3 regions of the Pseudonocardia sp. GCM10023141 genome follow, and region 3 is predicted to be linked to each of the others. Evidence: riboswitches for the same ligand, from Rfam matches in the RefSeq annotation. Region 3 holds a riboswitch; each other region holds the start of a gene.
What was found. Region 3 has a riboswitch for thiamine pyrophosphate ahead of thiO (glycine oxidase ThiO). Riboswitches for the same ligand answer to the same signal wherever they lie in the genome.
Positions count from the first base shown of each region.

Region 1: another riboswitch for thiamine pyrophosphate. It lies ahead of ACFPFQ_RS13060 (ABC transporter substrate-binding protein); the one in region 3 lies ahead of thiO (glycine oxidase ThiO).
Region 2: another riboswitch for thiamine pyrophosphate. It lies ahead of thiC (phosphomethylpyrimidine synthase ThiC); the one in region 3 lies ahead of thiO (glycine oxidase ThiO).

Region 1 is NZ_JBHSIR010000024.1:63,048-72,886, reverse strand. Features, by position in the region: gene ACFPFQ_RS13095 (MFS transporter) at 1-853, shown strand, start outside; gene ACFPFQ_RS13090 (LacI family DNA-binding transcriptional regulator) at 913-1,911, shown strand; gene ACFPFQ_RS13085 (beta-N-acetylhexosaminidase) at 2,000-3,664, shown strand; gene ACFPFQ_RS13080 (IclR family transcriptional regulator) at 3,661-4,596, shown strand; gene ACFPFQ_RS13075 (tetratricopeptide repeat protein) at 4,823-5,590, shown strand; gene ACFPFQ_RS13070 (ABC transporter ATP-binding protein) at 5,637-6,407, opposite strand; gene ACFPFQ_RS13065 (ABC transporter permease) at 6,400-7,155, opposite strand; gene ACFPFQ_RS13060 (ABC transporter substrate-binding protein) at 7,152-8,183, opposite strand; TPP riboswitch at 8,175-8,288, opposite strand; gene ACFPFQ_RS13055 (SDR family oxidoreductase) at 8,327-9,064, opposite strand; gene ACFPFQ_RS13050 (ROK family protein) at 9,205-9,839, opposite strand, start outside.
Region 2 is NZ_JBHSIR010000019.1:65,276-75,114, reverse strand. Features, by position in the region: gene ACFPFQ_RS10150 (MFS transporter) at 1-400, shown strand, start outside; gene ACFPFQ_RS10145 (hypothetical protein) at 769-1,002, shown strand; gene ACFPFQ_RS10140 (hypothetical protein) at 1,250-1,444, shown strand; gene phoU (phosphate signaling complex protein PhoU) at 1,486-2,142, shown strand; gene ACFPFQ_RS10130 (hypothetical protein) at 2,267-2,407, opposite strand; gene ACFPFQ_RS10125 (Hsp70 family protein) at 2,610-4,337, opposite strand; gene thiC (phosphomethylpyrimidine synthase ThiC) at 4,800-6,533, opposite strand; TPP riboswitch at 6,526-6,663, opposite strand; gene ACFPFQ_RS10115 (EAL domain-containing protein) at 6,854-8,122, opposite strand; gene ACFPFQ_RS10110 (SAM-dependent methyltransferase) at 9,034-9,813, shown strand.
Region 3 is NZ_JBHSIR010000014.1:92,600-102,438, reverse strand. Features, by position in the region: gene ACFPFQ_RS08000 (vWA domain-containing protein) at 1-1,094, shown strand, start outside; gene ACFPFQ_RS07995 (XdhC family protein) at 1,087-2,202, shown strand; gene ACFPFQ_RS07990 (hypothetical protein) at 2,208-2,849, opposite strand; gene ACFPFQ_RS07985 (Gmad2 immunoglobulin-like domain-containing protein) at 2,927-3,787, opposite strand; gene ACFPFQ_RS07980 (gamma carbonic anhydrase family protein) at 3,858-4,382, shown strand; gene ACFPFQ_RS07975 (MarR family winged helix-turn-helix transcriptional regulator) at 4,431-4,925, shown strand; gene ACFPFQ_RS07970 (thiazole synthase) at 5,034-5,798, opposite strand; gene thiS (sulfur carrier protein ThiS) at 5,801-6,001, opposite strand; gene thiO (glycine oxidase ThiO) at 5,979-7,130, opposite strand; TPP riboswitch at 7,122-7,229, opposite strand; gene thiE (thiamine phosphate synthase) at 7,264-7,941, shown strand; gene ACFPFQ_RS07950 (hypothetical protein) at 7,933-8,718, opposite strand; gene ACFPFQ_RS07945 (DUF3159 domain-containing protein) at 8,755-9,507, opposite strand; gene ACFPFQ_RS07940 (SGNH/GDSL hydrolase family protein) at 9,616-9,839, shown strand, end outside.

The sequences.
Region 1 (9,839 bases), on a different contig from region 3:
CGGCCGGCTGGTGGGGCTCACCCAGGTGGCCTGGAACCTCGGCCCGGTCGTCGTGCTCGTCATGGCGCTCGTGCTCACGCCGCTCGGCCTGCTGGGCACGCGGATCGTGTTCCTGCAGCTGTTCGTGGTCGCGCTGATCACCTGGGCGCTGCGGCGCGGCATGGTCGAGTCGGCGCGCTGGACCTCGGCGGCGAAGACGGCGCAGTCGGTCGGCCACCAGGTCAGGGCCCTGTTCCGCGGACCGAACCTCAGGGCGCTGGTCTGGACCGCCACGATCTACACGTTCTGGGGGCTGGCCGCCGGCACGTCGGGCATCTTCACCCCGTACGTCATCCAGACGCTGCACGCCGGCACCCAGGCCGCCGGTGTCGCGCTGTCGTGCGCCGGGTTCGTGATCGGCATCATCGCCACTGTCTTCCTGTTCATGCGGCTCAACGACCGCAGCTACCGCACCCGCCGCCTGATGTGGGGCATCGGCGCGCTGCTGCAGGTGGCCGCGTTCGCGATCTACCTGGTGTTCCCGTTCACGATCCCGGTGGTGATCGCCAACATCGCGCTGTTCGGCGTCGGCGCCGCGCTGGCAGGCGAGCCCACCTACAAGGTGTTCAGCCAAGAGCTGTTCCCCACCATGCTGCGCGGCACGGCTCAGGGCTTCACGTTCGGTGTCGCGCGCACGCTGCTGGGGGTCTGGAGCTTCTTCGTGCCGATCCTCGCCGCGGTGGAGATCGGTCCGGTCGCCCTGCTCCTCACGGCGTTCCTGCTGGTCAGCGGCATCGTCGGGTACTTCTTCATGCCGGACACGGTGGGCAAGAGCCTCGAGCGGATCGAGCAGGAGCGCGCGGCCGTGTCGTGACGGAGAACGTTTCAACCGAGCCGTACCCTTCCCCCGTGAGCACCCAGGGCCCGCCCGGCATGAAGGCCGTCGCGGCGCGGGCCGGGGTGTCGCTGGGCACCGTGTCCAACGTGCTCAACCGGCCCGAGATGGTCACCGAGTCCACCCGGCAGCGGGTGCTCGCCGCGATCGACGCGCTCGGCTTCGTCCGCAACGAGTCGGCCCGGCAGCTGCGCGGCGGGGGCAGCCGCACGCTCGCCTACGTCGTGCTGGACACGTCCAACCCGTTCTTCACCGACGTCGCCATGGGCGTGCAGGAGGCCGCCGACAGCGCCGGGCTCGCCGTGTACCTGTGCAACACCGGCGAGAACCAGCAGCGCCAGGAGTTCTACCTCGACCTGCTGGAGCAGCAGCGGGTCGAGGGGGTGCTCATCACGCCGCTCAACGCCCACGACGAGCGGATCGCCGCGCTCGCCGACCGTGGCACCCCGGTGGTGATCGTCGACCGCGGCGCGGGGCCCGGCCGCTGCTCGGTGGCGGTCAACGACGTGCTCGGCGGCGAGCTGGCCGTCACCCACCTGCTCGAGACGGGGCACCGGCGCATCGCGTTCGTCGGCGGGCCGCGCAGCATCGGGCAGATCGCCGACCGCATCGCCGGGGCCGAGCGCGCGATCGCCGCCGCAGGCGGGGCGGCGGAGCTCACCGTGATGGAGACCGCCGCCCTCAACGTCGCAGAGGGTCGCCGCGCCGGGGAGCGCCTGGCAGGGCTGCCGGCCGCCCGCCGCCCGACCGCCGCGTTCTGCGGCAACGACATGCTCGCGCTCGGGCTGCTGCAGCAGATGGTGCGGCTGGGCCTGCGGGTGCCCGACGACCTCGCGATCGTCGGCTACGACGACATCGAGTTCGCCGAGGCCGCGGCCGTACCGCTCACGTCGGTGGCACAGCCGCGGCACCTGCTCGGTCGCACGGCCGCGGAGCTGCTGCTGGCGGAGGCCCGCACCACCGGGCCGCACGAGCACCGCCAGGTGGTGTTCGACCCGGAGCTCGTGGTGCGCGCCTCGACGCTGCGGCGCAGCTAGGTCCGCGATCCCGGGCGCTGTTGTGCACTGCACAACGGCACGGCGGATCCCGTGGAATCGGAGCGGATCACGCCGCTACCGTCGCGGCATGACGCATCCCGGGCTGGGACTGATCCCGCAGCCGTCCACGGTCGAGCCGCGCGCGGGTCACGTCGAGCTGCCGGGCGACGCGGTGGTGTGGTCGGATCCGGAACTGCTCGCGGCGGCGCGCTGGTGGCGGCGGATCGGCGAGGACGGCTTCGGCGCCACCTGGGACCTGCGGACCGGGTCGCCCGGCCGCGGGGGAACCGTGTTCGCGCTCGACTCCGCGCAGCCGGCGGGCGGGTACACCCTCGACGCCGGCCCGGAGCGCGTCGAGGTGCGTGCCGCCGACGCCGCCGGGGCGCACGCCGCCGCGCAGACGCTGCGCCAACTGCTCGGGCCCGCCGCCTTCCGGCGCGCCGGCAGCGGCCCGGTGCGGGTGCCCGCCGTCCGGATCACCGACGCGCCGCGGTGCGGGTGGCGCGGGCTGCTGCTCGACGTCGCCCGGCACTTCATGCCGAAGGACGGCGTGCTGCGGATGATCGATCTCGCCGCGGCGCACAAGCTCAACGCCGTCCAGCTGCACCTGACCGACGACCAGGGGTGGCGGGTCGAGATCCGCTCGCGGCCGCTGCTGACCGAGGTCGGCGGCTGGCGCTCCGGCTCCGGCGTCGGCACGTGGCGCGCCGGGCGGGTGGACGACACCCCGCACGGCGGCTTCTACACCCAGGACGACCTGCGCGAGATCGTCGCCTACGCCGCTGCGCGCGGCGTCACCGTCGTGCCGGAGATCAACGTGCCCGGCCACTCGCAGGCCGCGATCGCGGCCTACCCCGAGCTCGGGATGCCCGGCGCCTCGCGTGCGGTCCTGCGCACCTGGGGGATCAGCGACGGCGTGCTGCGCCCCACCGAGGCCACGGTCGCGTTCTTCGCCGGGATCCTCGACGAGGTGCTCGAGATCTTCGACTCCCCGGTCATCTGCCTGGGCGGCGACGAGGTGCCCACCACACCGTGGCACGGTGACCCCGAACTGGAGGCGCACGCCGCCGATCTCGGGTTCGACGGCGTCGACCGGCTGCACGGCTGGTTCGTCGCGCGGCTGGCCGAGCACCTGGCCGAGCGGGGCCGCCGGGCCGGGATCTGGGACGAGGCGATCGACCCGCTGCTGCCCGCCGACGCCGTCGTCTACTCCTGGCGCGGGGTCACCCAAGGCGCGCAGGCACTCACGGGCGGCTGGGGCGTGGTCCTCGCGCCCGAGCAGTTCCTCTACCTCGACCACCGGGCGGGCGAGGGACCCGACGAGCCGGTGCCGGTCGGGTTCGTCCGCACCGTCGACGACGTCTACGGCTTCGACCCGGTGCCGCCGCCCGTCCGGGAGGCCCTCGACGCCGGCGCGACCGGCACGCTGCTCGGCGCGCAGGCCCAGGTCTGGGCCGAGCACCTCGACTCGGGGCGCCGCGTCGACTTCGCCGCGTTCCCGCGGCTCGCGGCGTTCGCCGAGGTCGTCTGGACGGCCGCGGACCGGCGCGACCTCGCCGACTTCCGCCGCAGGCTCGTCGAGCACCACCTCCCGCGGCTCGACGCGGCAGGCGTCGAGTACCGCCCGCTCGCCGGGCCGCTCCCCTGGCAGCAACGACCCGGGGTCGCCGGATGGCCGCGCGATCTCGAGGCGGAGTGGGCGGCCACCGGATGGGCCGGATCGGGCGGGTGGCACCCCGAGGACGGGACGTGAACCAGCCCCGCAACTCCGCGGGCTCGGTCCGCAAGGCCCTGTCGGTGCTGCAGCACGTGGCCGGGCGCGGCGGTGGCGGGGTCGGGCTGACCGAGCTGGCGACCGCGCTCGGCCACGACAAGAGCACCGTGCTGCGGCTGTGCACGCCCCTGCTGGAGGCCGACCTGCTGCAGCGCGACGCCGGCACCGGCCGGTTCGGCCTCGGACCCGGCACGGTGCGGCTCGGCCAGCACTACCTCGACGGACTGGACCTGCGCACGGTGGCCGCACCGCAGCTCACCCGGCTGCTGGAGCAGACCGGCAGCACCTGTCACCTGGTCGTGCGCGACGGCCTGGACGTGGTCTACATCGACAAGAAGGAGAACACCGCCGTCGTGCGGATGGCGTCGCGGATCGGACACCGGCTGCCGCTGCACTGCACGGCCGTCGGCAAGTCGATCCTCGCCTTCGGCCCGGCCGACCTCGTCGACGAGGCCGTCGCCGCGGGACTGCGCGCGATCACCGACCGCACCATCGCCGAACCCACCGCGCTGCGCGCCGAGCTCACCAGGGTGCGCCGCCGCGGCTACGCCATCGACGACCGGGAGAACGAACCCGACGTGCGCTGCGTCGCGGCGCCGGTGTTCGACCACGCCGGCCACATCGCGGGCGCGGTGTCGGTGTCGGCCTGGCCCCCCACGCTCCCCCGGCCCGCGTGCGGGAGCTGGGTGCGATGGTGCGCGCCGCGGCGGCCGCGATCTCGACGGCGATGGGCGCGCCGGGCTAGCAGTGCCTCAGTGCCTCAGGTGCCCGTAGTTCGCCGGCCGCAGCCGCATCGCGTGGATCACCGTGGCGGGCTCCCCCGGCACGATCACGACCTCCAGCAGATCGCTGCGCGCGTTCAGGCCGATGTAGAGCACGCGATCACCCTGCTCGATGACGCGCAGTGGTGAACCGAGCACGCCGCGGATGTCGTCCATCGCAATACCGTGTTTGCGAGCGGTGCGCGTCACGTGCACCCCACCATCGTAGGAAACCACTCCTGGTCATCGGTCAGGCACCCCCGGTAACACCATTCTGCATTCTTCGCCGGAATGACATGTGATCGGGCTTTCAGGTATCGCCGCCAGTGGACGCGCCGGGGTAGTTTTCGGACGAGCCGAGCGGTAGGGGGCCGAGATGGCGTGGTGGTCGAAATCCGATGGCCGGGGTTCCGCCTCGGTCCGGGAGAGCCTGCGCCCGCTCGTCGCGCTCCACACCGCCGCCGCGGCGCACCTGTCGGCCGATCACACCGATGCGGCGGTCGAGCTGTTCGAGGTGGTGCTCGCCGGCTGCCAGACGCAGTTGGGCCGCACCGATCCCGACACGCTCACGGTCGCGGGCAACCTCGGCGTCGCACTCGTGGCCGCAGGCCGCTGGCGAGACGGCATCGATCGCCTCGTCGACAACCTCGTCGACCGCGAGCGCGCGCTGGGCGAGGACGACCCCCGCACGCTGGCCGCCTGCGACGCCCTCGCCACCGCCTATCGCCTGGCCGGGCACCTCGACGACGCCGCGGAGCTGGCGGCGCGCGTCACGTCCGAGCGCCGGCGCACGCTCGGCCCGGCCCACCCCGACACGCTGACCTCCCGCATGGGGATGGCACTCACGCGCGCCGCCACCGGTGACGTCGGCTCGGCGGCCACGCTGCTGCAGGCCGCGCTCAACGACGCGGAGCAGGCGCACGGGCCGCTGCACCTGCACACGATCGCGCTGCGCTCCAACGTCGCGGCCTGCCACGCCGTACTCGGCAACGCCCGGCAGGCCACCGCCGTCTTCGAACGGGCCGGTGCCGACAGCGCGGCGCTGCTCGGGCGCGATCATCCCGACACGATGGCGATATACGAGGATCTCGCCGATGTGAACAATCCCGAGCGGCTGGGCATCCTCGCCGGCGTGCCGGCGTAAAGGAATTCACTGATGCAGCGCTGCGCATTCACGCGCTCACGGATCGTCATATCCGTCGATTCAACGGGCCGCCGCGCAATGCGTCGAGCAACTCCAGCTCGATGGCCGAGAACTGCGGCGAGGTGATCACGGCGACGTCGCGCGGGCGCGGCAGGTCGACGAGCACCTCGCGGTGCACCTGCGCCGGCCGCGGGGAGAGCACCACCACCCGGTCGGAGAGGTAGACCGCCTCCCGCACGTCGTGGGTGATCATCAGGATCGTCCAGTCGAACTGGGCGCGCACCCCCGTCAGCCACTCCTGCATGTCGGTGCGGGTGAGCGAGTCGAGCGCGCCGAACGGCTCGTCGAGCAGCAGCACCGGCCGGTCCTGCAGCACGGTGCGCAGCAGCGCCGCCCGCTGGCGCATCCCGCCCGACAGATCGGCCGGGTGGGCGTCCTCGAACCCGTCGAGGCCGAACGTGGGGAACAGCGCCCGGGCTCGGGCCCGCGCCTCCCGCTTGCGCACGCCCGCAACCTGCAGCCCGAGCGCGGTGTTGTCGAGCACCGTGCGCCACGGGAACAGCAGGTCCTGCTGCGGCATGTACGCGAACGGGTCGACCCGGCCGGTGGCGTCGACCCCGTCCACGAGCACGCGTCCGGCGTCGGGCCGCTCCAGCCCGGCGATCACGTTGAACAGCGTGGACTTGCCGCAGCCGCTGGGACCGAGCACCGACACGAACTCACCCGGCGCCACGTCGAACCCGATGCCGTCGAGCACCGGCAGCGGCCCCGGGAACGCCTTGTACAGCGCGTCGACCACCAGCTTCGTGTCAGCCACGTCGGCTCCAGGGGATCACGAGGCGCTGCACGAGGAACGTGAGCCCGAACAGCGCGACCGACAGCAGCGCGGTGACCACCACCGCGGCGAGCACCAGGTCGGTGCGGAAGGCGTTCTTCTGCTGGCTCATGAAGATCCCGAGCCCCGAGGTGGCACCGACGTACTCGGCGAAGATCGCGCCCGTGACGGCGTAGGTGATGCCGATGCGCAGCGCCGTGAAGAACCCCGGGAGCGCGCCGGGCAGGCGCACGTAGCGAAACCGCGCCCACCGCGACGCGCCCATGCTGCGCAGCAGGTTGGTGGCCTGGCGATCGGTGGCGGCGAAACCCTCGATCAGCCCGACCGTCACCGGGAAGAACGTGACCAGCGCGATCACCAGCACCTTGGGCAGCAGCCCGAAGCCGAACCAGATGATCAGCAGCGGCGCGATCGCGATGATCGGCAGCGTCTGCGACGCGACCAGCAGCGGCGTGACCGCCTGGCGCAGCCACGGCGAGAAGTCGACGACGGTCGCGATCAGCCAGCCCAGCACCAGCGACACCGCGAACCCGACGGCCGTCTCGTACAGGGTCGGGAGCGTGTTGGCCCACAGCAGGTCGCGGAACTCCCAGCCCTGCGCCACCACCCGCAGCGGCGACGGCAGGATCTGCGGCCGCACGTCGAAGGCCGTGACGTACCACTGCCAGATCCCCAGCCCGGTCGCCACGAGGACGAGCGGGGCCACCCAGCGCGTCACCCGCGCCGTCATGAGCCCAGGTAGTCGTTGGTGAACCAGGTGGCGAAGTCCGGCCGTGCGGTGAGCGGCTTGCCGTCCTGGCCGGTCAGCACGCCGGAGTCGAACACCCAGCCCGAGTAGCCCGACCACGTGGCGAGCGTCTGCGGGCCCACCTTCCCCGCAGCGTCGCGCAGGTAGTGGGCGCTGAGCAGGTCCAGCCCCTGCGTCACGATCGCCGGTTCGGTGAAGGTGCCGGGGTTCGCGGCCATGAGCAGCTTCCCGGCCTGCGCCGGATCCGACGCGGCGAGCTCGTAACCGCGTTGCACGGCCCCGACGAACGCCTTCGCGAGGTCGTGGTGCGCGGTGAGCCACGGGCTGTTGCCGATGAGGATCACGTTGTAGGCGTCGGGGAAGCCGTAGTCGGTGTAGGAGAACGTCTTGAGCGGCTCCCCCCGCAGCTTCGCCTCCACGCCCTCGACGGTGATGAACGGCTCGGTGAAGTCCACCTGCCCGGCGTAGAGCGCCTCGTAGGCCGAGGTGCCCAGCACAACGGTCTTGAAGTCGCCCTTGCCGCCCGCCGCCGTGATCACCGCGCGCATCTTCGCCTGCTCGCCGGGGCCGCCGAAGCCGCCGTAGGTCTTCCCGTCGAGGTCCTTGGGCGAGGTGATGTCGGCCCGGTCGGCGCGCACCGCGATCTGGGTGTCCCAGTGCTGCACGATCGCCATCACCGACGTGATCTCGGCCCCGGTCGCCTTCGCGAACGTGAACGCGTCCTGGAAGGAGATGCCGAAGTCGGCCGCGCCGGAGGACACGAGCGTCTCGGGTGCGGTGTCGGTGTAGGGCAGGATCTCGACGTCGAGGCCCGCGGCCCTGAACCAGCCCTCCTGCTGCGCCACGAACAGGCCGGTGTGGTTGGTGTTGGGCGTCCAGTCCAGCGCGATGCGGATCTTCTGCAGCCCCGGGGCCGGGGCGCTCGCCCCGCCGGAGCCGCAGGCCGCGAGGACGAGCGCGAGCACCGCGCTCAGGACGGCGAGAACGCGAAAACGGGGTACGCCAGCCATGACGTTCCTCCCTACGCCGGTGCTAACCGGGTCAGGTACGAACGGTCGACGGCCGATCCTGCCGTCTTCTCAGCCTCGGAGCGCGAGGTTCCCGCGGGTCCCGCCGAGCTTACGTGGCGCACCCACGCCCTGCACCGGCGCACTCACAGGAGGGCCTGATACGCCCCGCCGTCCACCGGGATCGCCGTGCCGGTGAGGAACCCGGCCTGCTGCGAGCACAGGAACGCGACGATGCCGCCGAACTCCGCCGGGGTGCCGATCCGCCCGGCCGGGATGCCGTCCGTGGAGACCGGGTCGTCACCGCTGAGGCCGCGCACCCGTGCCGTGTCGTGCAGGCCCGGCTGCACCGAGTTGACCGTGATGCCCTCGCCCGCGACCTGCAGGGCCAGCGACTTGAGGAACCCGGTGGCGCCGGCCCGCGCGGTGTTGGACAGCACCAGGTTCGCCATCGGCTGGCGCACGCTCAACGAGGTGATCGCCACGATCCGGCCCCACCCGGCCGCCTGCATCCCGGGGATCGCGGTGAGGCACATCTTGACGACGGCGAGCAGGTTGGCGTCCAGTGCGGACTGGTAGGACTCGAACGGCGCGGTCAGCGCGGTGCCGGGCGCCGGGCCCGGGCCGTTGGTGACGAGGATGTCCACCCCGCCCATCGCCGCACCAGCCTCCTCGACGAACCGCTGGGCCCCGTCGGCCGTGGTCAGGTCGGCGACGACGTACCCGGCGCCGATGCGCTCGGCCGCGGCGCGGATGCGCCCCTCGTCCGAGCCGCAGAGCGTGACGTGCGCCCCCTCCGCGGCGAGTGCCGCGGCGCTGGCGAAACCCAACCCGCTGCTGGCGGCGGCGACAGCAGCCCGACGACCGGTGATCCCGAGATCCATGCGGCGACTCTAGGCCGAGCGCGCCCCACGCCACCTCGCACACCCAGTCAAGACGTCGCACAGCGTCGACGCTGTGCGACGTCGGGAGAAGGTGTGCGACGTCGGGATCAGGCATTGACACGTTCGGGCGATACCTGCCGTCAGACGTTGTCCAGGACGGGCTCGAACGCCAGCTCGGCGGCGCCCACCACCTTGGCGTCGCGCCCGAGCGGGCTCGTCTCGATCCGGATACCGCCCAGCGCGCGGCTGACCAGGCTGCGCTCGTGCACCAGCGTGCGCACCCGACCGACGACGGCCGGCGGCAACGCCGTGAACAGATCACCGAGCACCACCAGCTCGGGGGCCATCAGGTTGACCACCGACACCAGCCCGGTGGCCAACCATTCCGTGAACTCGTCGAGCGGCCCGGGCAGCGGCGACGTGGCCAGCGACCGCAGCTCGGCCACCACCACACCGCGCGGTGCCGACTGCGGCAGGCCGAGCGCCCGGCACATCGCCGACTCACCCACCTCCGTCTCCCAGCATCCGCGCGAACCGCAGTAGCAGTCGCGCCCGCCGGGCCGGACCACGAGATGACCCAGCTCGCCGACGTAGCCGCGCGCACCGCGCAGTGGACGGCCACCGGAGATCACCCCGCCGCCGACGCCGCGGTCGGCGGAGATGTACACGAGGTCCGTCGCGTCCCTGGCCACGCCGCGCACGTGCTCGGCCAGCGCGCCGAGCTCGGCGTCGTTGGCCACCTGCACCGGGATCTTCAGCACGTTGCCCAGCCGGG
Region 2 (9,839 bases), on a different contig from region 3:
CGCATTGGTCCAACCCTGGACCGGGCGCGCCCGCGACGCCGGCCGGATACGGGACGGGGCGGGCATGGCGCTCGGTCTGGGCATGGCCGCGGCCGGCATCACGGTCGCCGCCGTGCTGCCCGGCATCACCGGGCTCGTGGTGGCCGCACTCGCCATCGGCGCCGGGACCGGGCTGGTGACCCCGATCGGGTTCGCGCACCTGGCCGCCACCGCACCCCCCGAGCGGCTCGGGCAAACCCTGGGCGCGGCCGAAGTCGGCCGGGAACTCGGCGACGCCGGCGGCCCGCTCCTGGTCGGCGCCATCGCCGCCGCCAGCACACTGGGCTTCGGCATGATCGGTCTCGCCGTGCTGCTCACCGCCGCGGCTGTGGTGGCAAGCAGCACGAGCACCCGTCATTAGCAGCGCCCCGGAAGCGTCAGAACAGCGTGTCCCGCACGCGCAGCGGCCGGTAGCCGGCGGGGATGACCGGTCCGCGGCCCGTCGCTCGTGCCTATCTACAGATTTCGGTAGTTCATCGCGGGCCATCGGGCGGTATAGGCGCCTGTCATGCGGCGGCGGTGTGGATGCACGGGTGAGCCGCTCGGCACTCGTGCGAGCCAGTAGTGGAGCTGCGCGCAGTCCGGAGCGCGAACGGGCATCGACATCACGCCCCGTGTCACCGGCTGTCGCGCCCTCGCCCCCTGTGAGCTGGCTGACATCGGGAAACGCTGCCGCCCGCGCGCCCGATGGGTCAGCAACACTCCTAATCGGACGGGGGGAGATGGCCGATGTCGTTCGTCTGGGCCGGAGCCGACCTCACCACCAACCGTGTCACCGCAGTGCTCACGAGAGCCGCAGACCCACCCTGCGGCCCCGCGCCACGTGACGGACGGCCACTCACCGACGTGTTGCTCGTGCCGCGATCCGGGGAGGAGGGTGCGGCGCGCGGGCCCGCCGAGCTGGAGCTCGGTGAGGTGCTGGTGGTCCGGCCGGGCAGTGCGGACCCGCCACCAGCCGGGTGACGTTCCCACACCAGGCAGCGCCACACGCGCATCCTCGCTGGTGTGCTTCCGATGAGTGATCGCCTCGGTGTGCCGGCAGTGCCGGCGGAGAAGCAGCTTGAGGTACTGGGCCGGCTGCTCCTGGTTCTGCAGCGCGGCTGCGACGCGTCGGCCACCGTTCCCGGCTTCGACTACTGGCCGGCTGTCGGTGGCGGTTTCGTGCTGGAATGGGCCCACCGGCGCGTACGCGCAGGAACTGGTCAACGACATGCTGCAATCCCTGCAGGACTCCGACAGCAGCGTGCTGGCGCCGACGGACATCATCCAACGCACTGACATCGTCTCCGCCGTCGAGCACCGACTGTTCCTGCTCATTCACGGCGTGCCGGTCGAGTTTCGGTCCAGCGAGCCCGTCGGCGCCCGTGCTGCTCGTGCCCGCCGCCTCGCGCGCGCACACTCCTGACAGGTAGCCGTGGCGTCGGCACCAGTGGCTACCCTGCGCCCATGCGCGATGCCTACCAACATCAACTGGATGAGCTGAGCAGCTCCCTGGCCGACATGTGCGCGCACGTGGCCACCGCACTGGAGAAGGCCACCACCGCTCTGCTCGGGGTCAATCTGCAACTCGCGGAAGAAGTCATCTCCAACGACGCCATCATCGACCGATCCCGCGAGCACGCCGAACGGCAGGCATTCGCCCTGCTCGCCCTGCAGGCTCCCGTGGCGACCGATCTGCGGATCGTCGTCGCCGCAATCCACGGCGCCGGTGACATCGAGCGCATGGGTGACCTCGCCCTGCACATCGCCCAGACCGCGCGCCGACGTCACCCACAGCCGGCATTGCCCGTCGAGGTCGCCCCCTACTTCGCGGAGATGGGACGTGTCGGTGTTGCACTGGCGGCCAAGGCCGGCGAGGTGATCCGTACCCGCGACCTGGCGCGCGCGAGTGAGCTGGAAGCCGACGACGACGCCATGGACGACCTACACAAGCACATGTTCTCCGTGCTCATGGACCGCAACTGGGCGCACGGCATCGAAGCCGCAGTGGACATCACACTGCTCGCGCGGTTCTACGAGCGCTACGCCGACCACGCCGTCGCTGTCGCCCGCAGGATCGTCTACGTCGTCACCGGACACATGCCCGGACCAGTCCCGAGCTGACCAACCCCGCGAGCACCACACCCCACCACACCAGGACATAGATCATCCAGATCGGTTGCGGCGGTTGTCGGCAACGAGATCGGCGTCCTGAGCACGCGTCGCCTCATTGCCAGCACGGCGGTTGTCAGCCGGGGACGACCTCGATCAGGCTGTCTGCGCCGACAAGGTCGTTGGCGTTGCGCGTGTAGAGGCGTGCGGAGTGGGTGCTATCCGGGTTGGGCTCGTCAGCGCCCAGCCGGATCGTCTGGTCGGTCCGGATGCTCATCGGCCCGCAGCCCCGTCGGCGGCCCGCACCACCGGCGAACTCAACGCGACCAGCCCCGACGAGACCGCGCTCACCTACACCGAACACGCCGTCTACTCCGACGGCACACACTCGCGACGTCGCCGAACACGGGACCGGGGTGCTGCTCGACCGCCTCGGCTGAGTCTGGCAGCGGTCCCGGTACAGCCCAGGATCGCCGCGGTCAGGGTCTACCCACGGGTGGGAGTAACGCGTCGAGGGGGGTGGGTGGAGTCACCGGTGGGTCGACCACACCGGGCGGATCATCATTGCGCGGCGGGATGACCGCGACGGGCGGCGTCGCAGTGGTGTTTCCGCCCCCGGGAGGGGGCAACGGGAGCGCGCCCGTCGCCGCGCCGGCACGACCCGCACCTGATCCGGGGATGCGGCTGTCACCATCGCTACTGCCGCTATTGCCTCGGGGGCTCCCGGTCGGGGGGTTCGCCACGGCGGGCACCGGATCGACGGTGGGAGTGGCTGTGGTGGCGCCGTTGTCGGTAGGCGCGCCGATTCCGGGAGTCGGCGGCGAGCCTGGCCACAGCAGGACCGCGGCGATCACGGTCACGACACACACCATGCCGATGAGCATGACCAGCCGGGCACGACGACGCTGCTCGTGTCCGGGTCCGGGGTGCCCGCGTGGTGTCGTGGGGTACACCGCACCGGCCGGCGGTGGCTCCGGCTGCGGCTGTGCAGCTGCCGCGACAGGTCGCGACGGGCGAGTGGGCGCGGTCATCCCGGAGCCCGGGGATGTATGTCGTAGGGACGCGGCGCCCCTGCCTGGGCCGGTGGGGGCGGAGCGCATCATCGCGCCCGGCCGGGACGCGACCGTGGTGGGAAAGCCCACCAACGCGGCCCCCTTCGCGATCGCGGTGGCGGGGTCGGGGTCGACGAACACCGGTCGGCCCAGATGCGCGGACACGAGCTGCGCGACGAGCGGGATCCGCGCCGAGCCGCCGACCAGGACCACCGCGGTGAGCTGTGCGGGTGCCAACCCCGCCGAGGCCACCACCGTGTCCAGCACGGCGACGGTCTCCTCGACCCGAGGCCGGATCACGGACTCGAACTCGCTGCGGTGCAATCGCACCCTCGCACGAGCCGTGAGCGTCGTCGGTACCGGGATCACCACCTCGGTATCGCTGCTCAGCGTTTCCTTGGCCTGGGTGCAGACCTGCCGCAGCCGCCCCACCGCGGCCAGCACGGCGAGGTCGGCGCCGTCCCCCGCGTCGAGTGCGGCGGGGTCACACAGCGCCGTGTCGAACAGCGCCGTATCGAACAGCTCCCTGTCGAACAGCGCGTGCAGGCCTTCCCGGACGTGCTCGAAGACGGCCTCGTCAAAATCGGCACCACCGAGCCGCTCGAGCCGTTCCGCGCGGCCCCACAGCTCCCATCCCGCCGCGCCCGCTGCCGCGGTTGTCGTGGTGGGGTCGGCTGGGCCGGTAGTGGTTGTGCGGATCACCGCGGCGTCGAAGGTGGTGCCGCCCAGGTCGTAAACGGCGATCGCGGAATCGGGAATCGTCGAACCGCCGACGCCGCGGTCGGTGGCCGTGTAGTGCAGGACAGCGGCCAGCGGCTCGGCCAGGAGCGTGACAGTGAGCCCCTGCCCGGCCAGCGCTGCGGTCAGGAGGTCGCATTTGTGGGCGCCCCACGAGGCTGGGTGGGTAACCACGATCCGGTCCGCCGGGCCGCCCTCGCGCGCGGCGACCCGGTCGACGACCCACCGGATCAGCCAGGCCGAGAGCTCCTGCGGCGCCCACGCCTGGCCGGCAACCACGATCGGTGTCGGGTCCCCGATGCGGCGCTGAAACCCCCGCACAACACGGCGCGGATCGGTCAACGCGCGCCGCTGCGCCACCTCACCGACCACGACCGTCCCGTCCGGCTCCACGAACAGCACCGACGCAACCAGCACCGACCCACCGATCCCGCCATGTGCGCCACCATATGTGCCGCCATGTGCGCCGCCATGTGCGCCGAGTGTCACGACCGCGGGCTCAGACCAGCCCGTCGCCGAGGACCGGCACACCGCGGCGGCCGTGGACGTCGCCCCCACATCGATTCCGAGCTGGTACCCCCACCGACGAGCTCCGCTCACCCCGACACCCCACCCCGCCCCGGCCCAGCCCCGGCCCGACCCCGACCCCGGCCCCGACCCCGGCCCCGGCCCCGGCCCCGCGATACCGCGGTCCACTGGCGACGTCGGGACCCGCCGATGACGCGGCGGTGCGACGGCCCGGGGTCAGGTCGATGTGAAGCGCTCACGTAACAACTCCCGGCAGGGGCATCGAACGGCGGCCTGTCTCCTGGGCAGCCCCACCTGGGGCTGACGCGCAGGCCCGAATATGGGGTGATGCGGCTGGGGTGATGCGGCTGACTACGGGGTATCGGTGATGGGCAGGTAGACGCGGGCGCCCTGCCCGGTGAACTCGGTGGCCTTGGTGAACTCGGTGGCCTTGTCAACCATGCCGGCCTCGATGGCCTCGACGCTGGTCAGCCCGTGCGCCTCGGCGTAATCCCGGACGTCCTGGGTGATCTTCATGGAGCAGAACTTCGGCCCGCACATGGAGCAGAAATGCGCGGTCTTCGCCGGCTCGGCCGGGAGCGTCTCGTCATGGAAGGACTGCGCGGTGTCGGGATCGAGGGAGAGCCGGAACTGATCGGCCCAGCGGAACTCGAACCGGGCCTGGCTCAGCGCGTCGTCCCGGGCTTGGGCCCGCGGATGCTCCTTGGCCAGGTCAGCGGCGTGCGCGGCGATCTTGTAGGTGATCACCCCGGTCTTGACGTCGTCACGGTCGGGCAGACCCAAATGTTCCTTCGGGGTGACGTAGCACAGCATCGCGGTGCCGGCCGCCGCGATCGTGGCCGCACCGATCGCCGAGGTGATGTGGTCATAGCCCGGTGCGATATCGGTGACCAGCGGGCCCAGCGTGTAGAACGGCGCCTCCCCGCACCACTGCTCCTCCAACCGGATGTTCTCCGCGATCTTGTGCATCGGGACGTGACCCGGGCCTTCGATCATCACCTGCACATCCCGCCCGCGGGCGATCCGGGTGAGCTCACCAAGGGTCCTGAGCTCGGCAAACTGGGCGTCGTCGTTAGCATCGGCGATCGAACCCGGGCGCAGCCCGTCACCAAGGGAAAACGTGACATCGTAGGTGCGCAGAATGTCGCACAGCTCGGCGAAATGGGTGTAGAGGAACGACTCCCGGTGATGCGCCAGGCACCATGCGGCCATGATCGCCCCACCGCGGGAGACGATCCCGGTCACCCGCTTGGCGGTGAGCGGTATATAGCGCAGAAGCACCCCGGCATGCACAGTCATGTAGTCCACGCCCTGCTCGCACTGCTCGATCACGGTGTCGCGATACACCTCCCACGACAGGTCCGCCGGGTCCCCGTTGACCTTCTCCAACGCCTGGTAGATCGGCACCGTCCCGATCGGCACCGGGGAGTTGCGGATGATCCACTCGCGGGTGGCGTGGATGTCGCGGCCGGTGGACAGATCCATCACGGTGTCAGCGCCCCACCGGATGGCCCACACCATCTTGTCCACCTCCTCCTCGATCGAGGAGGACACCGCGGAGTTCCCGATATTCGCGTTGATCTTCACCAGGAACCGCTTACCGATGATCATCGGCTCGGATTCCGGATGGCGACGGTTGGCCGGGATCACCGCCCGGCCACGCTCCACCTCGCAACGCACCAGCTCGACATCAACACCCTCGCGGATCGCGATGAACCGCATCTCGGGCGTCACGATCCCAGCCCGGGCATACGCAAGCTGCGTGACCGCACCACCCGCACCATCCGGGCCATCCATCCATTCCCGGTCGGCAACCCACGACGCCCGCAGCGGCGGCAGGCCCGCGCGCAGGTCGATCCGCGCGGTCCCGTCAGTGCCGTCGGTGTCGGTGTCGTCGCTGTCGGTGTAGGGGCCCGACGTGTCGTACACGTCGTGATACTCCCCGTTGGTCAACTCGACCCGACGGACCGGCACCCGCAACCCCCGCGGCCCGTCCAGGTACACCTTGCGCGAGCCCTGAATCGGGCCCGTCGTCACCCGCGGCGGTTCCGGTGGCTGTGTCTGTGCATCAGGCAGCACTGTCATGGGTGTTCCTCCCTACGCCGGCATTACCCGGACAGGTTCTGGCGGTCGGCGACACCCCCACCCCCTCGACGAAGGAGGGAAAAGCCGCCCTCTCAGCCCGCTTACGGTGCGAGCTCCCGTGACGCCGACGTCCCCGGCCATCAACCTGTGGTGGCCAGAACGTCCCCGACCGGGTGACCCTATCCGCTCCACTGCCGAGCACGCACCCTCCGCTCACCGCACTGACCCCTCCAGTGATGACCGGACAGATCAGCCGGGCCGATAGCTCGTGTGGCGCTCACGCTCCGTCAGCGATCACGATCGGCGTCGGTTCCCGATGTTCAGGCGGCGGTGCCGGTGGCCTCTTGGAGCAGGTCGCTGACCCGCACGATCCCGGCGCAAACGCCCTGGTCGTCGATCAGGACCACGTCGTCGTAGCTGCGGGCCCGGTCGCCGCTGAGGCAGTAGGCCAGCGCGGCACGTACGTCGGTGGTCGCGGACAGGGTGCGCGGCGGGTCGGCGAGGGTGCGGGCCGGGCGGTGGGCGTAGAGCGCTCGACCGAACGGGCCGGAGATGGCGAGCATGAACCGGTTGCGGTCCAGGAAACAGACCGGGCGCCGAGCCGTGTCGAGCAGCACGATGCTGCCCGCGTGCGGGTGATCGGCCAGTACCTGGCGCACCGTTTCAGCCGTCACGTCCTCGTGCAACGTCACCGCCGCCTGAGTGAGGGTGTCGACCGCCGCCAGCGCCAGCGGCAGGGTCGGTGTCGGACGTGACGGTGGACGTGGTGTCGGCGACGGTGTCGGGTTGTGGGCGGGTGGCGTGTGCACCGGTGACCGGCCGGCTGAGCGGGCCGCCGATTGGGTGGCCGATTGATTGGCGTGGATGCGCGGCATGAGGTCGACCGGCAGCAGGATCCCGAGGTGGGAGGGGCGGCGGCGCGGCTCGGCCAGCAACGGCCCCTGTGCCCATCCGATGCCGTGATCGCGGACCGCGGCGAGCTCGTCAGGATGGGTCACACCGATCGCCGAGACGCGCACGCCGACGGCGCGGCAGACCTCGCACAGCGCCGCTACCACAGCCCGGGCCCGCGGCACGTGAGGCAGCCGGGCCACCAGCGAGGCGTCGATCTTGACGAGGTCGGGGGCCAGCTCCGCGATCTGCTCGAGGCCGAAGCCGCGGCCGACAGTGTCGAACGCAATGCCGAACCCGTCGGCCCGCAGCGCAGCGACTCCGTCGGCGAACGCGTCGGGTGGCGCCGCCGAGAGCGCGGGGTTGATCTCCAGCAAGATCGGCGGGGTCGGGCGGTCTGCGGACCGGTGCTGCAGCGAGGTACGCAGTTGGGCCAGCCTGCTGCGGGCCAGCACCACGGTGTCAGCCAGGACGTCGACGTGCAGAGGCACGGTGGAGTCGTAGCCGGTGTCGTGCAGCACCGAGGAGATCGCGATGCCAGCGTCGAATTCGGCGAGCTGCCGTGCACCCCACACCGCACCACGGGCCACACGCTCCACCTGGTCACGCGACTGACAGCGATGCACCTCGATGCCGGCCAGCCGGCCGCTGACGAGATTGAGGACCGGCTCGAAGACGAAACGACCGTAGTCACTCATCGTCACTCCCCGTCGAGGATTACGCCGAACAGGTGCACACTTGCACATCCATTCGCATGAACGACAGGTGAGGCGTCGCACAGTGCTACGGGATGGGTCACGGATGGATCCGTTCGAGTGGCGCCCGTTCGGCGTCGAGGATCAACGCTCAGCGCGGTGCGCGCCAGCAGCGGTCGTGAAACGACCGCATTGCCAGCGCCCGGTCAATCGCACCCGCCAGCGACCCGCTCCGCGTGGCCAGATTGCACGGTGGCCAGCATGTGGAGTAACGCCGCACCTTATACCGCGATCAGTCTGTGAGGTGTCCACTCGGGACACTCGGTCCACCGCGGTGGAAATTCGGGACGGGAGGCGCGGTGCGCACCTCAGATGGTGTTGAGATCGTCCATGAACTGCGAGTGTGGGCCACCAGCCCAGATCCGAGCGGCCCAGACTCCGACGGCTCGGCCAGCCCTGACTCGGCCAGCCCGGAACCGGGAACGGTCAACCTGCACGTGCCTACACCCGAAGCTGACCCGGACGGCTCGTTCGTTCTGCACACTGACAACGGCAGAACAATGATCGTCGACTCCCGGATCGCGGTCACAGCGCACCCCCAGACCCGGCAGCCGCCCCCGTCATTGGGCACATGCCAGTGGACACTGTCCTGCCCGCACCGAGCAGCGCGGATGCAGCCACACCCGCTGATGTCCCCGGTACCGGTGTGTCCCAGCTGCATCCAGACCTTCACCCTGAACTGAGCCCGACCGACTGTCCGACCCGCATCGGAGTCGCTACCGCCGCCACCTCAGCGCATGGCCACGGAACGGTCCCCGACTGCTCGAGATCGCACCGGCCCGCGCTGTCTGCGATCTCGCCGCCCGGACAGCGACCCACGCACAGCAGCCGGTCTACGCAGAGGAGCGTTTCCCGTGGCCGAGGATCTGTCCGAGCTCAGGCTCGATATCCCGCACTCGGCCCGGGTGTGGAACTATTGGCTCGGTGGCAAGGACAACTATCTAGCCGACCGGGAGGTCGGCGCTGCGGTCGTCGCGCAGAACCCAGGAATCCTGGACATCGCCCGCCAGGCGCGGCGGTTCCTCATCCGCACGGTGACCTTCCTGGCCGGTGAGGCCGGGATCGACCAGTTCCTCGACATCGGCACCGGCCTACCCACCATGCAAAACACCCACGAGGTCGCGCAGCAGCTCAATCCGGCCGCGCGGATCGTCTACGTGGACAACGACCCGCTGGTGTTGGCACACGCCCGCTCGCTCTTGGTGGACACCACCCCGGAGGGTGTCACCACCTACCTCCACGCCGACGTGCGTGACCCCGGGCAGATCCTCGCCGATGTCCGCAACGTGCTGAACCTGCAGCGGCCGGTTACGGTGATGCTGCTGGGCATCCTCGGGTATGCCGCCCCGGATTTCGACCAGATGCGCGCCATCATCACCGAATTGATCGACGGTGTCGTCTCCGGGAGTTACCTGGTGCTGCTGGACGGCAGCGACACCAGCGACGCGGCGCGGGACGGCGCCGTGCTGGACAACTACACGCTGCGGACCCTCGACGAATTCCGCGAGTGCTTCGCCGGGCTGGAGATGGTGGAGCCCGGCCTGGTATCGACCCCGCTGTGGCGCCCGAACCCGACCGACATCGGCACCGCCAAGCCGATCGACTCCTACGGCGCCGTCGGCCGCAAACCGTAAGAGCCGACCAGCGCGCCTCGACCGGG
Region 3 (9,839 bases):
CCGGGCTCGTCGGCTTCACCGCCGTGCTGCGGGCGGCCGGTCTCGCCATCACCACCGACCGGGTCGCGGCGTTCCTGTCCGCACTCGACGCGCTCGACGTCACCAGCCGGATGCAGACCTACTGGGCGGGCCGGCTGACGCTCTGCTCCGATCCCGACGACCTGCACCGCTTCGACCGCGCGTTCGAGGAGTGGTTCACCCCGCCGCGCGGCAGCCGCACCCGCATCACCGACGACCGTCCGGCACCGCCGCCCCGGATCGCGGCGCTCGGCCCGTCCGACCCGGGCACGGGCGAGGACGACGGCAGGGAGGCACCGCAGATCCACGCGCGGGCGAGCGGCACCGAGGTGCTGCGCCATCGCGATCTCGCCGAGCTCAGCCCGGCCGAGCGCGAGCACCTGCGCCGGCTGCTCATGCTGTTGCGTCCGGAGATGCCGCAACGACCGTCGCGGCGCCTGCGCCCGGCTCGGCACGGCGGGCCGGATGCGGGCCGCACCCTGCGCGCCATCCTGCGCAACGGTGGGGAGCTGCGCCACCTGCACCGCCGCGACAGCTCACCGCGGCCGCGCAAGATCGTGCTGCTGATCGACGTGTCCGGCTCCATGGAGCCCTACGCCGACGCCCTGCTGCGCTTCGCCCACGTCGTCGTGCGGCGCTCGCCCAGCACCGTCGAGGCGTTCACCCTCGGCACGCGGCTGACCCGGATCACCCGCGAGCTGCGCATGCGCGATGCCGACCACGCGCTCAGCGCGGCCGGCAAGGCGATCCCCGACTGGTCGGGCGGTACCCGCCTCGGCGAGGTGCTGCGGGCCTTCGTCGACCGCTGGGGACAGCGCGGCGCGGCCCGACGGGCCGTCGTCGTGGTGTTCAGCGACGGCTGGGAGCGTGGCGAGACCGATCTGCTCGCTGCCCAGATGTCCCGGCTGCGACGGCTGGCCCACCGGATCGTGTGGGTCAACCCGCATGTCGGCAAGGAGGGCTACGCGCCGGTGCAGGGTGGAATAGTCGCGGCACTTCCGTACTTGGACGACTTGTTGGCCGGGCACAGCCTGGCCACGCTGGAACAGCTTCTCGAGGTGGTGCGCGATGCGTGATGTGCTGGCCAAACTGGACGAGTGGTGGAGCAAGGGCGACACCGCCGCGCTCGCCACCGTCGTGGGCACCTACAGCTCGGCCCCGCGCCAGCCCGGTGCGTCGATGCTCGTGGGTTCGGAGGGCGAGGCCGTCGGCAGCGTGTCGGGCGGCTGCGTCGAGGGTGCGGTGTACGAGCTGGGGCAGCAGGTGCTCGCCGACGGGCGGCCGCTGTTCCAGCGCTACGGCGTTTCCGACGACGACGCGTTCGCCGTCGGGCTCACGTGTGGCGGCATCATCGACATCTTCGTGGAGAAGGTCGACCCGGAGAGCTACGAGCAGCTCGGCCGGGTCGCCGAGGCCGTCCGCGGCGAGTCACCGGTGGCCGTGGCCACCGTCGTGGTGGGCCCGGCCGAACGGTTGGGCAAGCGGCTGGTGGTCTGGCCCGACCGGGTCGAGGGCAGCACGGGTTCGGGCCGCCTCGACGACGCCATCCGCGACGACGCCCGCGGGCTGCTCGACGTCGGTCGCAACGCGATGGTCACCTACGGTGTCGACGGTCAGCGTCGGGGTGAGGGCCTCTCGGTGTTCGTCGAGTCGTTCGCCCCACCGCCGCGCATGATCGTCTTCGGAGCCATCGACTTCGCCGCGGCCGTCGCGCGCATCGGCAACTTCCTCGGGTTCCGGGTCACCGTCTGCGATGCGCGGCCCGTGTTCGCCACCGCGTCGCGGTTCCCCGGCGCCAACGAGGTGATCGTGGAGTGGCCGCACCGCTACCTGGCCGCTGAGTCGGAGGCCGGTCGCATCGACGCCCGCACCGCGTTGTGCGTGCTCACCCACGACCCGAAGTTCGACGTCCCGCTGCTCGAGGTGGCGCTGCGACTGCCCGAGGTGGGCTACATCGGGGCGATGGGCTCGCGGCGCACCCACGACGACCGGCTCGAGCGGCTGCGCGAGCGCGGCATCACCGAGGCGGAGATCGCGCGGATGTCGAGCCCGATCGGCCTCGACCTCGGTGCGCGTACCCCCGAGGAGACGGCCGTCTCGATCGCGGCCGAGATGATCGCCCAGCACTGGGGCGGCGCCGGTGTCCGCCTCGCTGAGCGCGAGGGCCCGATCCACGTCACCTGACCCCGTCAGCGGACGATCCGTAGCAGCCGCGACGCCGGCCGGGCGCCGGGGCGGCGTTCGGCTTCCGTGAACAGGTAGCGGCCCGGTGCCGTCGCGTCGGTGCGCTCCCAGCGCTCCCGGCTCCAGGCGGAGACGTGGTAGCCGTACCGGTGGCGCAGGTCCGCGGCCAGCTCCCCGTCGGCGAGCGTCAGCAGTAGCGCCGGGCGGTGGTGCTGCAGCGTGGCGACCGCTCCGGCGAGCACGCCGGCAGGCTCACCACCGACCCGGATGAACGCCACCCGCTCGATCCGCTGCATCGCGCACACGCCGTCGAGCGTGGTGGTGGGTGGTGACTCCCGGAGCTCGGCGGCACCCACGGCCGCGCCGTGCACCCGCACCGCCGCACCGGCGAGCCGCGCGCTCACCCGCAGGAGCCGCGACGGCCGCGTCTCGAACGCGTGCACCGTGCCCGTCGGTCCGGTGAGCGCCGCGAGCCGCAGGCTGTAGGCACCGTGGCCAGCACCGAGGTCGAAGCAGACCTCGCCCGGCCCGACCAGCGCATCGAGACCGCACAGCTCGGGCTGACCGACCCCGGCGGCGGCGGCGCGGCGCAGCAGCGTGCCCATCGCCGTGCCCCGCAGCAGTGGGTCCCGCTCGATGACCGTCATGACAACAACGCTACGAGCACCGCGGCCCGGCCGCCTCCCCCGCGGTGGGCTCTACCGGTGCATCCCCGGGAGCCAGGTCAGCCGCCGACGGTGAACGCCTTGTCGTCGGTGAGCACCGGGCGCCCGGCCCCGTCGGACGGGTCGTCCTCGCGGACGCGCACCGTGTACTGCCCGGGCTCGAGCGTGATCGTGAACCGGTACGGCGCGAACTTCTGCCCCTCCGCGCTGCTGGCGACCCCCGAGCGCACCACGGCGGAGCCCCGCAGCACCTCCCAGTGCACGGTCGCCTCGAACACGGCGGCCTCGCCGGAGACCACCACGTCGCGACCGACCGTGGCGCCCTGCGCCGGGTCGTCGATCTGCACGAGCGAGCGCAGCGCGTAGACGTCGCCGCGCGCGATCGGTGCGGTGGCCGGCACTGTCCACAGCGTGTTCACGGCCCTGCCGTCCACGAGCACCCGCACCGGATCCGTGGACTGCCGGGCGCCCTGCACCGTCAGCACCAGCTGCTGCACGGCGAACGGCGCCGCGTCCGCCGCCACCCGCGTACCGTCCACACCGTACAGATCGACGGTGGTGACACCCGCTTCGGACGTGACGGGCGCGCGCAACGCCACACCTGACGGCCAGAGCGTGCGGTAGTCGGGATCGAGCGGCGCGGTGAACAGCTCGCGGACGGCGTCGCTGACCGGGTCCACGGTGGTGACGCGGTGGAACTCGCGATAGAGGCGCAGCCCGGACGGGGTCTGCGAGGCGTAGTAGACGGGCAGGGCCCGCACCTGGCCGGGTGTCGGGGTCGGGGTCGGGGTCGCGACGGTGGTGGCGGCCGGTGCCACCGGAACCGGCGCCGAGGCGCCGGAGCAACCCGCGAGCACGAGCACCAGCACTCCGAGCAGCCCGATCGGTCCGACTCGCCGCACCGCGATCACCTCCTGCATCCAGGCTGCCCGCGGGCAGCGGGGCGACCCGGACGGCGCGCCGCACCCGCACGGGTGGCACCGTGTCGCCATGCCGCTGTTCTCGTTCGAGGGCCTCGCCCCCACCGTGCATCCTTCCGCGTTCATCGCCCCCACGGCCACGCTCGTGGGCGATGTGCGCGTCGAGGCCGAGGCGTCGATCTGGTACAACGCCGTGCTCCGCGCCGACTTCGGCCCGATCATCGTGCGCGCGGGCGCCAACGTGCAGGACGGCTGCGTCCTGCACGGCGGCGACGACCCGATCACCGAGATCGGGGAGGGCGCGACGATCGGGCACCTGTGCGTCATCCACGGCTGCGTGATCGGCGCGGAGGCGCTGATCGGCAACGGGTCCACGGTGCAGGACGGCGCCCGGATCGGCGCCCGCTGCCTCGTCGGCGCCGGCTCCACCGTGCCCCCGAACACCGTGGTGCCCGACGGGCAGCTGGTGCTCGGCACCGTCGCGCGGGAGAAGGGGCCGCTGACCGACTCGGCGCGCTGGTGGGTGGACGGCAACCCGTCGATCTACCGGGAGCTCGCCGCGCGGCACCGCGATGGTGTGCGTGCTGTCGGCTGATCGCGCCAACCGTTGCACGGCGCAATAGCAGGGAGGACAGTGGACGCCATGGACGCCACCCCGTCCGGCAGCCCGGCCGAGGCGGACCAGGCCGTCGACGAGCTCGGAGCGGCCGTCATCGCGCTCATCCACGCCTGGCGCACGATCAGCCGCCGGGTTCCGGAGCATCCCCCGGGGATCGCGGCCACGATGGAGATGGCGCGCCTGCTCGGGGAGGACGAGCATCGGTTGAGCCGCATCGCCGAGCTGCGCGGGGTCGACCAGTCGGTGATCAGCAGGCAGGTCACCGACCTGCAGCGGCGCGGGCTCGTCTGCCGCCGCCCCGATCCGACCGACCACCGCGCGAGCCTCATCCGCCTCACCGCAGACGGGCTGCAGGTGCTGGAGAGCTCCCGCACGCTGCGCCAGGACTGGGTGCGGGGCGCGCTGGCCCGCCGTCCGGTCGCCGACGTGCGGACCACGGCCGAGCTCGTGGCCGCGCTGGCCGAGGAGCTCGCGGCCCGCGGCGCCGATATGCCGGACCCGCTGAGCCGGCCCGGCTGACCGACGCTGAACCGGTTGGCGCCGTCACCCGCCCCACCCACCGCGCCAACCCAGTAGCCACCGCGCCAACGTCTCGACATCGGCGCCGTGGCCAACTGGTTGGCGCGGTCAGGCGTCGGGGTCGGGCGAGCTGGCCTGCGCCCAGTACCGGCGCGGGATGCGGCCGGCCCCGTACGCGGCGCGACCGGCGTCCACCGCGAGCCGCATGGCGTTGGCCATCCGCTCCGGATCGCCCGCCCTGGTGACGGCGGTGGCGAGCAGCACCGCGGAACACCCCAGCTCCATCGCCTGCGCCGCCTCCGACGCCGTGCCGATGCCGGCGTCGAGCACCACCGGCACCCGCGCCTCGGCCACGATCATCTCGATGTTGTGCGGGTTGCGGATGCCCAGCCCGGTGCCGATCGGCGATCCCAGCGGCATCACGGCGGCGCAGCCGAGCTGTTCGAGGCGGCGGGCGAGGATCGGGTCGTCGTTGGTGTAGGGCAGCACGGTGAACCCGTCGTCGACGAGCTGCTCGGCCGCGTCCAGCAGCTCGACGGGGTCGGGCAGCAGCGTGCGCTCGTCGGCCACCACCTCGAGCTTGACGAGGTCGGTCTCGAGCGCCTCGCGCGCCAGCCGCGCGGTGAGCACGGCCTCGGCCGCGGTGCGGCAGCCCGCGGTGTTGGGCAGCACCTCGATCCCGAGGCGGCGCAGCAGGTCGAGCACTCCGGTGCCGGTGGCGGCGTCGACGCGGCGCATCGCGACGGTGGTCAGCGTGGTGCCCGACGCCACGAGCGCCCGCTCGAGGATCTCCAGGTTCGACGCGCCGCCGGTGCCCATGATCAGCCGCGAGCCGATCTTCCGCCCGCCGATCACCAGAATGTCGTCGTCCATCGTCACCCTCCCTGCACCGCCGTCAGCACCTCGACGCGGGCGCCCTCGTTCAGCTCCGTCTCCGCCCACACCGCGCGGGGCACCACCTCCCCGTCGACGGCGACCGCGACGCCGCGGCCCGGTACCCCGAGCACGCCGAGCGCGTCGGGCACCCGGGCTCCGACGGTCAGCTCGCGGCACTCACCGTTGATCCACACCTGCATGGGCCACCTCCTTCGCGAAACGACTGGGATCGGCGGCCGGCACCGCGTCCGGGACCGGGTGCCCCTGCAGCAGCGCGAGCACGGCCTCGGCCGTGATCGGCGCGAGCAGGATCCCGTTGCGGTGATGACCCGTGGCGACGAGCAGCCCGGCCGGGCCCAGCGCTCCGATCAGCGGCAGGTTGTCGGGGCTGCCCGGCCGCACCCCGGCCGCCGACTCCACCAGCGTGTACTCGGCGATGCCGGGCAGCACGCGCTCGGCATCGCGCAGCAGGTCGCGCACCCCGCCGACGGTGACGTCGGTGTCGAAGCCGGTCTCGTACTGCGTGGCGCCGATGACGAGGCCCCCGCCGTCGCGAGGCACGGCGTAGACGGGTCGCCCGTCGACGAGCGCCCGGACGGTGCGCGTCGGCGCGGGGAACGCCCCCGCACGGTGCGCGAGGCGCAGGATCTCGCCCTTGATGGGCCGGATCAGTCCGGCCAGCTCGGGTCGCAGCGCGCCGGACCGGGCGCCTGCGCAGATGAGCACGTGATCGGCAGCGACGTCGCCGCCGTCCGTGGCGACACCGACCACCTGACCGCCGTCCTCGAGCACGCCGATCGCCGAGCGCTCGACGAAGCGCGCCCCGGCCCGCTCCGCGGCGGCTCGCAGCGCGGCCAGCAACAACCGGTTGTCCACGGCCAGGTCACCGGGTACCGACAGCCCGCCGCGCACCTCCGGCCCGAGCGCGGGCTCGAGCCGGCGCAGCTCACGGCCGCCGAGCCGCTCGACGTCGCGGCCCAGCGCGGCGAGGTAGCCGGCGAGCGTGTCGAGCTCGGCGCGATCACCCGCACCGGTGGCCACCACGACGGTGCCCTCGGTGCGCAGCCCGGCCGGGCGGCCGGCCGCCGCGGTCAGCTCGGCGGCGAAGCCCGGCCACCGGTGCAGCGACGCCACGCCCAGCTCGAGCAGCGCCTCCTCCCCCGGCCACGCCTCCGTGACCGGGGCGAGCATGCCGCCCGCCACCCACGAGGCGCCCGTTGCCGGTGCCGGATCGAGCACCGTGACGTCGAAGCCGCCCGCTGCGGCGCGCCAGGCGCAGGACAGGCCGATCACGCCCGCGCCGATCACCGTGAACCGTGAAATCGTCATCTCCCCGCTCCCTGCGCCGGCATGACCCGGATCAGGTTCGACGGTCGGAACCACTGTGCGGTTCCCTCTCAGCCCAGCCGGGCTCCCGTGCGTCACCTGTCGCCCACCCTACGCCCGCGTAGTGTCGGAAACCGTGCCTGGACTCGATGGAACCGCCCTGCGCGAACGGCTGGACGACGCCCGCCTCTACCTCTGCACGGGAGCGCGGCGTGATCGCGGCGATCTCGCGGAGTTCGTGGACGCCGCGCTCGCGGGTGGTGTCGACATCGTCCAGCTGCGCGACAAGGGCAGCGACGGGCCGCTCGAGGCACGCGACGAGCTCGCCGCCCTGGAGGTGCTCGCCGAGGCCTGTGCGCGCCACGGTGCGCTGCTGGCCGTCAACGACCGGGCCGACATCGCGCTGGCCGCCGGCGCCGACGTGCTGCACCTGGGTCAGGACGACCTGCCCGTCGCGTGGGCGCGCAAGATCGTGGGCGACGACATCGTGGTCGGGCGCTCGTCCCACAGCGCCGACGAGACGCTCGTGGCCGCCGACGAGGCCGGCGTCGACTACTTCTGCGTCGGACCCTGCTGGCCGACCCCCACCAAGCCGGGACGCCCCGCACCCGGCCTCGACCTGGTGCGCACGGTCGCGGGGCGCGAACCGGCCCGCCCGTGGTTCGCCATCGGCGGCATCGACGAGCAGCGCCTCGACGAGGTGCTCGCCACCGGTGCCACGCGCATCGTGGTGGTGCGCGCGATCACCGAGGCGGCGGACCCGCGGGCCGCGGCAGCGTCGCTGGCCGCGCGCGTGCGCGCGAACTCAGCCTGAGCCGGTCGACGGCGAGCCCAGCGACGGGAGCAACCCGCCCAGTCCGCCACCACCCCTGCGATCCTGCAACGGCGTCGATGGCGTGTTCGTCGAGCTCGGATCCGGCTTGTCCGACGGCGTGGCCGGGCTCGTGGTCGGGTCGTTCGACGGGTCCGGGTTGTTGTCGTTCCAGTCCTGCTGGTCGTGTCGTTGCTGCTGGTCCTGCTGGTCGTTCGACTGCTGCTGCTGCTCGTTCTGCCCGTTGCCGGTGATGACGCGGCCGACGGACGTGCCGGCCTGGCCGGTGACCAGCGTCGACCCCTTGATCCACTCGGCGCCGGTGACGGCCAGCAGGCCCACGGCGAACGCCACCAGCGCGACGACGGCGTAGCGGAACCGCCTGCGCGGCGGGGCGGTCGGCTCGACGCGCAGCCGCACCGTCTCCGCGTCGAGCGGCAGGCGCGGCATGGGCATCGTGGAGGCGCCGCCCTCGTCGGCGGGGCGGATGCGCCGCACCAGCCGGTCGCGGGTGGTGTCGAGCGAGCGCTGGTACAGCGTGGAGGCCACCGTGCTCACCAGCGAGCCGAAGGCCGCACCGATCACCGTGCCCGTGGCCCCGAAGTAGGAACCGAGCACCGCGCTCGTCGCCGCGGCGCCCGACCCGGCCAGCACCTTGTTGACCGTGAGGTCGATGCCCTTCCTGGGCTCCTCCTCTGCAACGGCCGGAGGCGTCGGGGTGGGCCGGTTCGGGGTCGGCCGCGTCGGGGTGGGGCGGGGGGCGAACGGTGGCTGTGGCATGGCTCCTGTCGCGATCACTGCGTTGTCGTCGTACTCCTACTGTTCCAACGCGCGGTCGGCCTTGATCGCTACAGTCTGATCACTGTTCGTGAGCGCGTTCACCCCGGGAGCCGGCTGCACCCCCTTCGGTTCCACCGGGTGGCGCAGGCCCGGATGGCCCTTCGGCAGGGCCGAACGGAGCAACGGCCACGACACCGCCACGCAGACCGCGACGAGTGGCCAGGTCAGCACCAGCCGGGCCGCCGCGAGCGCCACCACCTGGTCGGCCCGGAAGAGCGGGAGGAACACCGCGAGCCGCACGAGGTACTGCGCCACCCACGCCCAGCTGGCGCGCTGGTAGCCGCGCATCAGATCCGGGTCGCGGCGCCAGCGGGTCTTCTGGCCCAGCAGCGTGCCGACGACGACGCCGAGCAGCGGCCACCGGATGACGATCGACACCGCCCAGGCCAGCGCGCTCGCCGCGTTCGTCATGATCTGGATCAGGAAGAAGTCGATCGCCCGCCCGGTGTAGAGCGCGATCAGCGCCGCGACAGCCACGCCGAGCAGGCCGAACAGCACCGACCGCGGCCTGCGACCGGTGGCCAGCCGGACGGCGCCGAGCACGGCGGCGGCGAGCGCGGCAAGCCCACTGCCCCACGCGATCGGCGACGGCCACCCGGCCGCCTGCGCCACCGTGAGACCGAGAACGAAGCCCACGACGGGCACCGTCGCGTCCAGCGCGCCACCGCGGCCGCCCAGTAGCTCACGAAGGTTCTCGGCGCGCTCGACGCGCTCCTCGGAACTGCTCATGAGGCAAGGGTGCCCTATCACCGGCCGATGTCTCACCCCTACTGGCATTCATCACGGGTTGTGGGTGATATTGAGGAGATCTCCAACCGTCGTCAGGATGGCGGGGAGGTGAACGAGAAGGGGGGCGACACCATGGGACGTTGGAACAGCTTCGTCGCCGTCGGAGACAGCTTCACCGAGGGTCTGGACGATCTGCGCGCCGACGGCACGCCCCGGGGCTGGGCCGATCGGCTGGCCGAGCACCTGGGCACCGGGCGTCCGGAGTTCCGCTACGCCAACCTCGCCGTGCGGGGCAAGCTGCTCGACCAGATCGTGGACGACCAGGTGCCGGT